Regions from separate parts of the Arthrobacter sp. AG258 genome, predicted to be linked through region 1. Evidence: predicted binding sites of a transcription regulator. Region 1 holds the regulator's gene; each other region holds the start of a gene.

Region 1 (3,271 bases):
GGCGCCGGCGCCGTCCACGATGTCCACGGCCTCCCCCGGCAACAAGCGCTTCACGGTGACTGCGTGCCGGGCTTCAGGGCCTTCCAGGACAAAGACCTGGCCGGGCGCCAGGCCGTCCAGCGAGCCGGGGCTGGCAAAGAATACGGGGTTGCTCACCGCTACAGGTTACCGAGCCGGTCCCGGAGCTTGGCGAACATCCCGCCGCTGGCAGCGAGTTTACCCTCGGTGATCTGTTCCCCACGGAGCTTGGCCAGCTGGCGCAGCAGGTCCTCTTGCGCGGCGTCGAGTTTGGCGGGAGTGTCCACTTGGAGGTGGACCTTCAGGTCTCCGCGCCCGTAGCCCCTCAGGTGGGTGACGCCCAGACCGCGGAGGGTAATGACCTCGCCGGACTGGGTGCCGGGCTTGACGTCGATCTCCTGGCTGCCGTCGAAGGTTTCCAGGCTGACGTCCGTGCCGAGGGCAGCCGCTGTCATGGGGATGTGCAAAGTGGCGTGCAGGTCATCGCCTTCGCGGACATAGGTGGCGTCGTTGTTGACCCGGATCTCCACGTAGAGGTCGCCTGCGGGGCCACCGGCGGGGCCGGCTTCGCCTTGCCCGGAGAGCTGGATGCGGGTCCCGGTGGCAACACCGGCAGGGACCTTGATGGTCAGTGAGCGGCGGCTGCGGATGCGGCCCTGGCCGCTGCATTCGTTGCAGGGATCCTTGATGACCGTGCCGAAGCCTTCGCAGGTGCCGCAGGGGGCCGCCGTCATGACCTGGCCAAGAATGGAGCGGACGGCACGCTGGACCTGGCCGCTGCCGCCGCAGATATCGCAGCGCTCGGGGTGCGTGCCGGGGCGGCAGCACGATCCGTCGCAGGTGGGGCAGACGACGGCGGTGTCCACTTCGAGCTTCTTGTTGACGCCAAAGACGGCGTCGCGGAGGTCGATCCGGACGCTGATGAGCGCGTCCTGGCCCCTGCGCACCCGGGACGCCGGACCGGACGTACCGCCGGCGCCGAAGAAGGTGTCGAAGATGTCCTGGAACGCGAACCCTTGGCCCGCGTAGCCCGCACCGCCGAAGCCGTTGTCCGTTCCGTTCTCATTGCCGGTGGTGTCGTAGATGCGGCGCTTCTGGGGGTCGGAGAGGACCTCGTAGGCGTGAGTGACTGCCTTGAAGCGTTCCGACGCGTCCGCCCCGGGGTTTACGTCCGGGTGGAGGGTGCGGGCCAGTTTGCGGTAGGCCTTTTTGATCTCTTCGCCCGTAGCTTCGGGGGAGACTCCAAGGACGTCATAGTGGCTGCTCAAAGTTCGTATCTCTTCCTTGTTGTACTGCGTGCCGTTGGGCCCGGTGTCCGGTCCCGTTGCCGGACGTGGTCCGGCAACGGAGGATCAGGGCCCCAAAATCCTGGAAAGGTAGCGGGCCACGGCCCTGACGGCGGCCATGGTGGTGGGGTAGTCCATCCGTGTGGGGCCAAGGATCCCTACCTTCGCGGCGCTGTCAGGGCCGTAGCCTGTGGCCACCACCGATGCCTCCGCGAGGCCGTCGTAAGGGTTCTCCCGTCCGATGCTGACGGCCACGCCGCGGTGGTCCTGTGCCATTTCGCTCAGCAGCCGCAGCATCACCACCTGCTCCTCGAGTGCTTCGAGCACCGGGCCGATGCTGAGTGGAAAGTCTACGTTGGACCGGGCCAGGTTGGCCGTTCCGGCCATGACCATCCGGTCTTCCCGGCTGCTCTGGGCCAAAACCTCCAGCCCAAGCGCGAGTGCGTGCGCGGCCTGGCGCTGAGGGTGCGGCGCGGCGGCGACGACGGCGGGCAAGGCCTGCGCGAGGTGGCTCAGCGACGTGCCGCCCAAGGCCCCGAGGAACCGGGTCCGCAACTCCGCCAGCGCCTCGTCACCGAGGTCCTGGCCGACGTCGATCACGCGCTGCTCGACTTTGCCGCTGTTGGCAATCAGCACCACGAGTACTTTGCGCGGTGCCAGCAGCACGAATTCGATGTGGCGGACCAGGGCCCTGCTCAAGTGCGGGTACTGGACCACTGCCACCTGGTTGGTCAGCTGGGACAGGAGGCGGACCGTGCGGTCCAGGACGTCGTCGAGGTCGTCCGCTCCTTCCAGGAGTGATTGGATGGCCCGCCGCTCTGCGGCCGACAGTGGCTTGACCGCCGAGATCTGGTCCACGAACAGGCGGTAGCCCTTGTCCGTGGGTATCCGCCCTGCGCTGGTGTGCGGCGCGGTGATCAGGCCCTCATCCTCCAGCGCCGCCATGTCGTTGCGGATCGTGGCGCTGGACACACCGAGATGATGGCGCTCCACCAGCGCCTTTGAGCCGACCGGCTCGCGGGAGTGGACGTAGTCCTCCACGATCGCCCGCAGCACTTCCAGTTTGCGTGGCTCGCTCACTCTCCACCTCCATCCACGGTCCGGGGCGCGTGCCCCGTCCGGTGCCGCCCAGGGGTTAGCACTCGACATGCCTCAGTGCTAACAGTCTATTATGCCTCGGCCCGTTGTTAGCATTGGTACCGCTCCGGGCGAAACTCCGGGGGTGAGGACCTAATGCGAGGCGGATCGAATCCATGGACTACCAGAACTGGGGCCCCCGCGGGATTTCCGCCCCTGCCCGGACCGAACTGCCGGAGGTTCCCGTGGAGCGCGGCATGGTGCTTGAGGAAGTCCAGTCCGGCTGGGTTGGGGCTGTCACCCGGGTGGAGAAGTCCGGCGGAATGCACGTGGTTGCCCTCGAGGACCGGCGCGGAAAATCGCGGTCCTTCCGGCTGGGCTTCGGCTTCCTCCTGGAAGGACAGCCGATCCGCCTGATGCCGCCGGCGCCCGCCCGCGCTGGGGCCGGTCCCGCCGCAGGGCGGACCGCGTCCGGGTCGGTTCGGGTGGCAGGGCAGCGCGCCCAGGTCGCAAAGGCGAGCCGGATCTGGGTGGAAGGCAAGCATGACGCTGAACTGGTGGAGAAGGTGTGGGGAGACGACCTTCGGGTGGAAGGCATCGTCGTCGAACCCCTGCACGGCATCGACGACCTCACGGCCGCCGTGGCGGACTTCAGGCCGGGACCTGGGCGCCGCCTTGGGGTCCTCGTGGACCACCTGGTGCCCGATTCAAAGGAATCGCGCATCGCCGAGGCTGTGATGGCCTCCCCTGGTGCCGCCGGAAATGTCCTGATCGTCGGCCACCCCTACGTGGATGTGTGGCAGGCCATCCGCCCCGCGGTGCTGGGCATCCAGCAATGGCCGGCGATTCCCCGCGGTCAGGACTGGAAGACCGGCATCCTGAAGGCCTTT
Region 2 (3,271 bases), on a different contig from region 1:
CACGACCAGTGGCGATCGAGTCTGACGGCACCGGGCAGTACCGCACCATGAGCGTCCGGGAACGCAGCAGGCTCCGCCCGGAGCTGCTGGAGCGCCTGGGATGGCGTTATATGCCGTTGTGGACCATCGAGGTATTTACCGACCCGTCGTCCTGTGCCGACCGCATTGCCGGGTACCTCGGCCTGGAAAACCTGGTGCTGCCGGGCAGGACCGGGCACTCGGCTGGATTCCTTGACGACGACGTGGACCAGGCGCTCAATGGTATCGATGCAGCACCGGCCGCCGGTGTTGCCTATCTGCCGCTGAACGCCAATGGCGGGAACCGGAGTGACTCCGGAGACCCCGCCGCGGGCATCCGCCCCAGCCAGGGCCGGCGGGCCGGTGGCCTGGACACCAAAGAGGCCAACGGCATGGTCGCGGAAGACAGTGTCTCCGACGACAGTGTTTCCGACGTCAGTGTTTCCGACGACAATGGTTCCGGCAGCGATATTTCCGACAACAATGGGCCCGCGGAAGATCGGGCCGGAGAAGATATGAGCGAGAACGAGAAGACGGAAGCGGTACCTGACGGCGGAAATCCGGCAGGTGCGCCTCACTCCACTCCAGCGCCAGGGCGGGCCACCGCAGGTACCGACGCTGTGCTGCCCAGCAAGGCTGCGGAGGACGACGCCCGCAGCTGGGGCGACCGGGAGGATGACCACGACGCGTGGCTGAAGGAACAGAAACCGCCGCACTGGGGCTGACCAGCAGCGGGGCTGACGAGCAGCCAAGCCTTTGGGCCCGGGCAACCCGGAAGTTGTTGAGGGATCGTATCCGTGGTGTCACGGCGGACCAACCAGGACGAAGAAGAGCCGGCCCTGCGTTGACGCTCCAGCCAGCCGGGAGGACTGTTCCGCGTTTGCTGCCACCACTATCAACCCGTCGGTCTCCGTTGTACCCAGCCACTGGCCACCCTGGCCGCCCTTGTTCGAAGTCCACAGCACGGGAACCGCAGACGCCAGCACCTCGGAGGGGCCTTGCTGGTCAAACCCGTTGGCAGATGTGAGCACCACATTGACCAACTGGCCCGGGGCCACCAGCTGAATGGAGGACGGGTCCGCCATGCGGAGCGGAACCGCGGCCGAGCCCGGAGGCGTCCCAACGAGAAGGCCCGGTCCCAGGAGTTGGGCGTCGGTAACGAGCTGGCCCTTTCGTAACGGACCGGCGAGCTGCTTGCCGGCGGCTGCGGCAGTGTCTTGGAGGAAGCCCTCCGCCACCATCCCGGGCGGCACATGAACGCTGGCCAAATCTGCCGCCGTCACAGCGGTACCTGCCGGAAGATCCCGCGCAGCAGCAAGTGCTGTCACGGTCGAGAGCGGAGCCGGCGTCAGTTGATTGACAGTGATGGCCGCCGCTGCACACAGGACCAGGGCGGCGGCCAGGCGGCGGTTGCGGCCCAGCCATGACGCAACCCGCGCCGGGATAGGGTGGTTGGCCTTGGCGGGACGGCCGGAGGTGCGGGACGTCGTGGGAATCCGGAGGCTGTCGCGGCCGCGGCGTGGATATGCAGGCATGCGCCCACGCTATGGGCAGCCGAAGCGGCAGGACAGTGGTGGCTGCGGCTATGTGGACAAAGGCGGCCGGCGCCCGAAGGTGCCGGCCGTCGTCGTCATCAGTGCTTGGGGCTAGCTGGCCGCTGCAGCCTGGGCTGGCGATGCCGCTTGCGCCGCCGGCGCCGCTGCCGGGGCGGGGGAGACCGAGCTGCCCTTGGAATCGCGGGAGTCGGTACGGTAGAAACCTGAGCCCTTGAAGACCACACCCACGCTGTTGAACTTCTTGCGCAACGTGCCCTCGCATTCGGGGCAGGATGTCAGGCTGCTGTCCGCGAACGACTGGACGATATCGAAGGCGTGGCCGCAATCCTTGCAGGCGTAAGCATATGTTGGCACTGGTGCTCCTCCTCTTGGGCAAACGAGAGGTCCCGTGCTGCCACCCGGTAATCCGTTAGCAGTCGCAGGGCCTGAGTGCTAATTCTATCACTGCGCCCGGAAGGGACCGGGCTCAGCCGCCACCCGCCAGGCCCCGGTACCCGGAAGGCATCAGGACACCCGGGACCGGGCGGTCGAATTCCTCGGCAGGAATCCGCCCCGCGGGAAGCAATTCATCGTCGTAGATAACAGCGGCCAGCGGTATTTCCTTCCCGGCAGTGGCGAGATGCCCCAGGAAGGTGTCGTAGTAGCCGCCCCCCTGGCCGATCCTGTTGCCTGACAGGTCCACGGCAGTGGCGGGAATGATGAGCGCCGCTGCGCTTCCGGCCGCGTCGGGCCCGTGCCGTCTCCCGGCGGGTTCCAGGATGGGCGCGTACCGGCTGCGTTCGAAGCTGGTGTCCGGGGTCCAGAACACCCAGCTCAGCTCCCGGCTCGGCTCGCATACCGGAAGCAGGACCTCGTGGCCGCTGCCGTGCAGCGCCTTGACCAGCGGCATGGTGGGCGGTTCCTTGCCGACACCCAGGTAGACGCATACGGTGCCTGGGCGCCCCGCGGTGACGGATGCTGCCCAGGCTTCCCCGTGGCGAGCCAATGCCGAACCGGCGGCGTCCAGCTCCGCCTCCGTCAGCGCGGCGCGCCGGCGCCGGTGGGCCGCCCGGATATCGTCCTTCGCGGGATTCGTCTGCTCCTGCATGGTGTCCTTCCTTGGTACCGGCGTTCCGCGGCGTCACGGGCGGATGACGGCCCGCTGTGCCGGTGGTTACTGAAATGCTTGACGCTGACGTTAGATTAGTCCGGTGACTACCAGTAACCCCAGAGTCCGCAAAGCCGTCATCCCAGCAGCGGGCCTGGGCACCAGGTTCTTGCCGGCCACCAAGGCAATGCCGAAGGAAATGCTCCCCGTCGTGGACAAACCTGCCATCCAGTACGTGGTGGAGGAAGCCGTCCATGTGGGCCTGAACGACATCCTGATGATTACGGGCCGAAACAAGCGTGCACTGGAGGACCACTTCGACCGCGTGCCCTCGCTCGAATCGACGCTTGCCGACAAGGGCGACACGGAGAAGCTCGCCTCCATCCAGGCAGCCAGCCAGTTGGGCGACATCCACTACGTCCGGCAAGGCGACCCGCACGGCCTGGGCCACGCCGTGCTCCGCGCCAAACAACACGTCGGCGACGAAGCCTTCGCTGTCCTGCTGGGTGATGACCTCATCGATGCCCGTGACGAACTGCTGAGCACAATGATCGACGTGCAGGCGAAGACCGGCGGGTCCGTCGTCGCCCTCATCGAGGTGGAGCCGGCA
Region 3 (3,271 bases), on a different contig from region 1:
GCCGTGGTCTCGTCCATTTCGACGGCGGTCACTGTGAGGTCAAGGGATGCCAGGGCCAGGGAATCGGCGCCCAGGCCACAGCCCAGGTCCGCCACGTGGCTGATCCCGGCGGCGGCGAACCGCTGTGCGTGGCGCGCCGCGACGTTCAGGCGGGTGGCCTGCTCCAGGCCTGCCTGGGTGAAGAGCATCTGGCGGGCGAACTCACCGAACTTCGCCTCGGCCTTGGTGCGCAGCCGCGACTGGGTCAGGACGGCGGAGACCAGCCCGGCAGGATGGCCGGCCTTCCGGAGCGCGGAGTTGAGTTCGAAGGAATCCTCGTCCCGGTATGGGCCCAGGGAGGCCAACAGCTCCCAGCCTTCGGGGGTCAGCAGCGGTGCGATCTGGTCCTGGGGAGCGTGAGCCATGGGTTCCAGCCTAGTGGAGGAGCGCATGCGGGGTTGCCGATAGTGTGGACACCATGGATGAAACCGCAGCCCCCGGGGACACCGGCGAACACGACCCCAAGGAACGGGGTCCTGCCCGGTTTGCCCGCCCGGTCCTGATCGCCGCGGCCGTGGTGGCACTGGTGTGCATCGCGCTTCTGGTGATCATCTTTGTCCTGGACACATTCAACGCCACTGTCTACTCGGTGGGCGGCAACGACATCTCGGACAACACGCAGGAAGCCCGCGACATCCGCGGACTGTACGACGGCGCGCGGGCAGGGAGCATCTTCTTCCTGGTGGCCGCACTGCTCGCCGCGGCCGCTGCGGGCTGGGTGCTGTTCCGTAGCCGGAAGCAGGGTGGCAGTGATGCCGACGGCGGCGAAGACGTGGACTTCGACGATCTGGGCCGCTGAAGCTGCCTGGGCCCCCGCTGCTTCCGAAACCGCGCCCAACGGAATACGCCGATGACGAAAAACTGGCACTCGCCTTGACCGAGTGCTAACCCTTACATAGAGTTTCAATTAGCACTCTCCCCCGGAGGGTGCTAACACATGAAGAGCTGCCAGCCAGGCTGCTGCCGGCACCGCGACGACGGTTTGCCAGCCACGGCGGAAAGCTTTCCAGTCCACGAATTTGCTGACGAAAAGGAGAGGTCCGAGTGTCGGTCTCTATTAAGCCTCTTGAGGATCGTATTGTTGTCCGCCCGCTCGAAGCCGAGCAGACCACGGCTTCCGGCCTGGTCATCCCGGACTCCGCACAGGAGAAGCCGCAGGAAGGCGAAGTTGTTGCAGTAGGCCCCGGCCGCTTCGAAGACGGCAACCGCGTTCCTGTCGACGTAGCCGTTGGCGACGTCGTCATCTACTCCAAGTACGGCGGAACCGAAGTCAAGACCGGCGGCACCGAGTACCTCGTGCTGTCCGCCCGCGACGTCCTGGCGATCGTCGTCAAGTAACTCTTTCGGATCCCCGTGCCGCCGGCCACGCTTATGCTGGCCGGCAGTGCGGGGTTTCTGTCTTTGAAAGGACAAAACCATGGCAAAGCAGCTTGCGTTTGACGACGCTGCACGCCGGGCCCTCGAGGCCGGCATCGATAAGCTCGCCAACACCGTCAAGGTGACGCTCGGCCCCCGCGGCCGCAACGTCGTCCTGGACAAGAAGTGGGGCGCCCCCACCATTACGAACGACGGCGTCACCATCGCCCGCGAAGTCGAACTGGACGACCCCTACGAGAACCTTGGCGCCCAGCTGGCCAAGGAAGTCGCCACCAAGACCAACGACGTTGCCGGTGACGGCACCACCACCGCCACCGTCCTGGCACAGGCCCTGGTCAAGGAAGGCCTGCGCAACGTTGCCGCCGGTGCTGCCCCCGGCCAGATCAAGCGCGGCATCGAGGTTTCGGTTGAAGCCGTCGCCGCGCGCCTGCTGGAGAACGCACGCCCCGTCGAGGGCACCCAGGTTGCCAACGTTGCCGCCATCTCGGCGCAGAGCGACGAAATCGGCGAACTCCTCGCCGAGGCCTTCGGCAAGGTGGGCAAGGATGGCGTCATCACCATCGAAGAGTCCTCCACCACCCAGACCGAACTGGTCCTCACCGAGGGCATGCAGTTCGACAAGGGCTACCTGTCCCCGTACTTCGTCACCGACGCAGAACGCCAGGAAGCCGTCCTCGAGGACGCCCTGATCCTGATCAACCAGGGCAAGATCTCCTCCATCCAGGAATTCCTGCCGCTGCTGGAAAAGGCGCTGCAGAGCTCCAAGCCGCTGTTCATCATCGCCGAGGACGTCGACGGCGAGGCCCTGTCCACGCTGATCGTCAACCGCATCCGCGGCACCCTGAACGTCGTGGCCGTCAAGGCACCGGGCTTCGGTGACCGCCGCAAGGCCATGCTCCAGGACATCGCCACCCTCACCGGCGCACAGGTTGTGTCCCCGGAACTGGGCCTGAGCCTGGACACCGTGGGCCTGGAGGTGCTCGGCACCGCCCGCCGCATCACCGTCACCAAGGACAACACCACCATCGTCGACGGCGCAGGCTCGGCCGAAGACGTTGCGGCCCGCGTCGCGCAGCTGCGCGCCGAGCTGACCCGCACCGACTCCGATTGGGACCGTGAAAAGCTCCAGGAGCGCCTGGCCAAGCTGGCCGGCGGCATCGGCGTCATCAAGGTGGGTGCTGCCACCGAGGTTGAGCTGAAGGAAAAGAAGCACCGTATCGAGGACGCCGTTTCCTCCACCCGCGCTGCCCTCGAAGAAGGCATCGTGGCTGGTGGCGGCTCAGCCCTGATCCACGCCCTGAAGGCACTGGATGAGGACCCGTCCGTCAAGGCACTCGAAGGCGACGCTGCTGCTGCCGTGGGCATCGTCCGCCGCGCCCTGGTCCAGCCGCTGCGCTGGATCGCCCAGAATGCCGGCTTCGACGGCTACGTCATCACCTCCAAGGTGGCCGACCTCGAAACCAACAACGGTTTCAACGCCAAGTCCGGCGAGTACGAGGACCTGATCGCTGCCGGTGTCATCGACCCCGTCAAGGTCACCCGTGCTGCCCTCCGCAACGCGGCCTCCATCGCCGCCCTGGTTCTCACCACCGAGACCCTGGTCGTGGAGAAGCCGGCCGAAGAGGACGAGCACGCAGGCCACAGCCACTGATCCTGCCCGTCTTCACCTGCAGAAAACCGGTCCAGCATCTGCTGGGCCGGTTTTTTGTGCACCCGGGGCTCGGCTCAGGTTGCGGCCATCTCGGACGTTTCAACCCCGCCCGCGCGTTCGTACACCAGCGAGACAGCCCCTTTCGGGAAGCTGCGTACCGGCTCGGCGAGGCGGTACGACGCCGGGACAGTGCCGGCGTCGAAC

What was found. The regulator HrcA, encoded in region 1, represses chaperone genes, less so after heat shock. The targets are predictions, from matches to a motif close to TTNGCACTCGNNNNNNNCGAGTGCNAA.
Region 2: DFO47_RS06230 (FmdB family zinc ribbon protein) is a predicted target of HrcA. The motif match lies at 1,984-2,010, and genes of this name have one in related genera.
Region 3: groES (co-chaperone GroES) is a predicted target of HrcA. The motif match lies at 901-927, and genes of this name have one in related genera.

Annotation. Positions count from the first base shown of each region.
Region 1 is NZ_SOBI01000004.1:250,864-254,134, forward strand. It holds gene DFO47_RS10375 (16S rRNA (uracil(1498)-N(3))-methyltransferase) at 1-156, opposite strand, end outside; gene dnaJ (molecular chaperone DnaJ) at 159-1,286, opposite strand; gene hrcA (heat-inducible transcriptional repressor HrcA) at 1,371-2,384, opposite strand; gene DFO47_RS10390 (DUF3097 domain-containing protein) at 2,558-3,271, shown strand, end outside.
Region 2 is NZ_SOBI01000002.1:646,475-649,745, reverse strand. It holds gene DFO47_RS06240 (AAA family ATPase) at 1-743, shown strand, start outside; gene DFO47_RS06235 (RcpC/CpaB family pilus assembly protein) at 822-1,553, opposite strand; gene DFO47_RS06230 (FmdB family zinc ribbon protein) at 1,665-1,928, opposite strand; gene DFO47_RS06225 (5-formyltetrahydrofolate cyclo-ligase) at 2,041-2,661, opposite strand; gene galU (UTP--glucose-1-phosphate uridylyltransferase GalU) at 2,765-3,271, shown strand, end outside.
Region 3 is NZ_SOBI01000001.1:51,896-55,166, reverse strand. It holds gene DFO47_RS00195 (class I SAM-dependent methyltransferase) at 1-404, opposite strand, end outside; gene DFO47_RS00190 (hypothetical protein) at 458-838, shown strand; gene groES (co-chaperone GroES) at 1,084-1,377, shown strand; gene groL (chaperonin GroEL) at 1,457-3,067, shown strand; gene DFO47_RS00175 (dihydrofolate reductase family protein) at 3,142-3,271, opposite strand, start outside.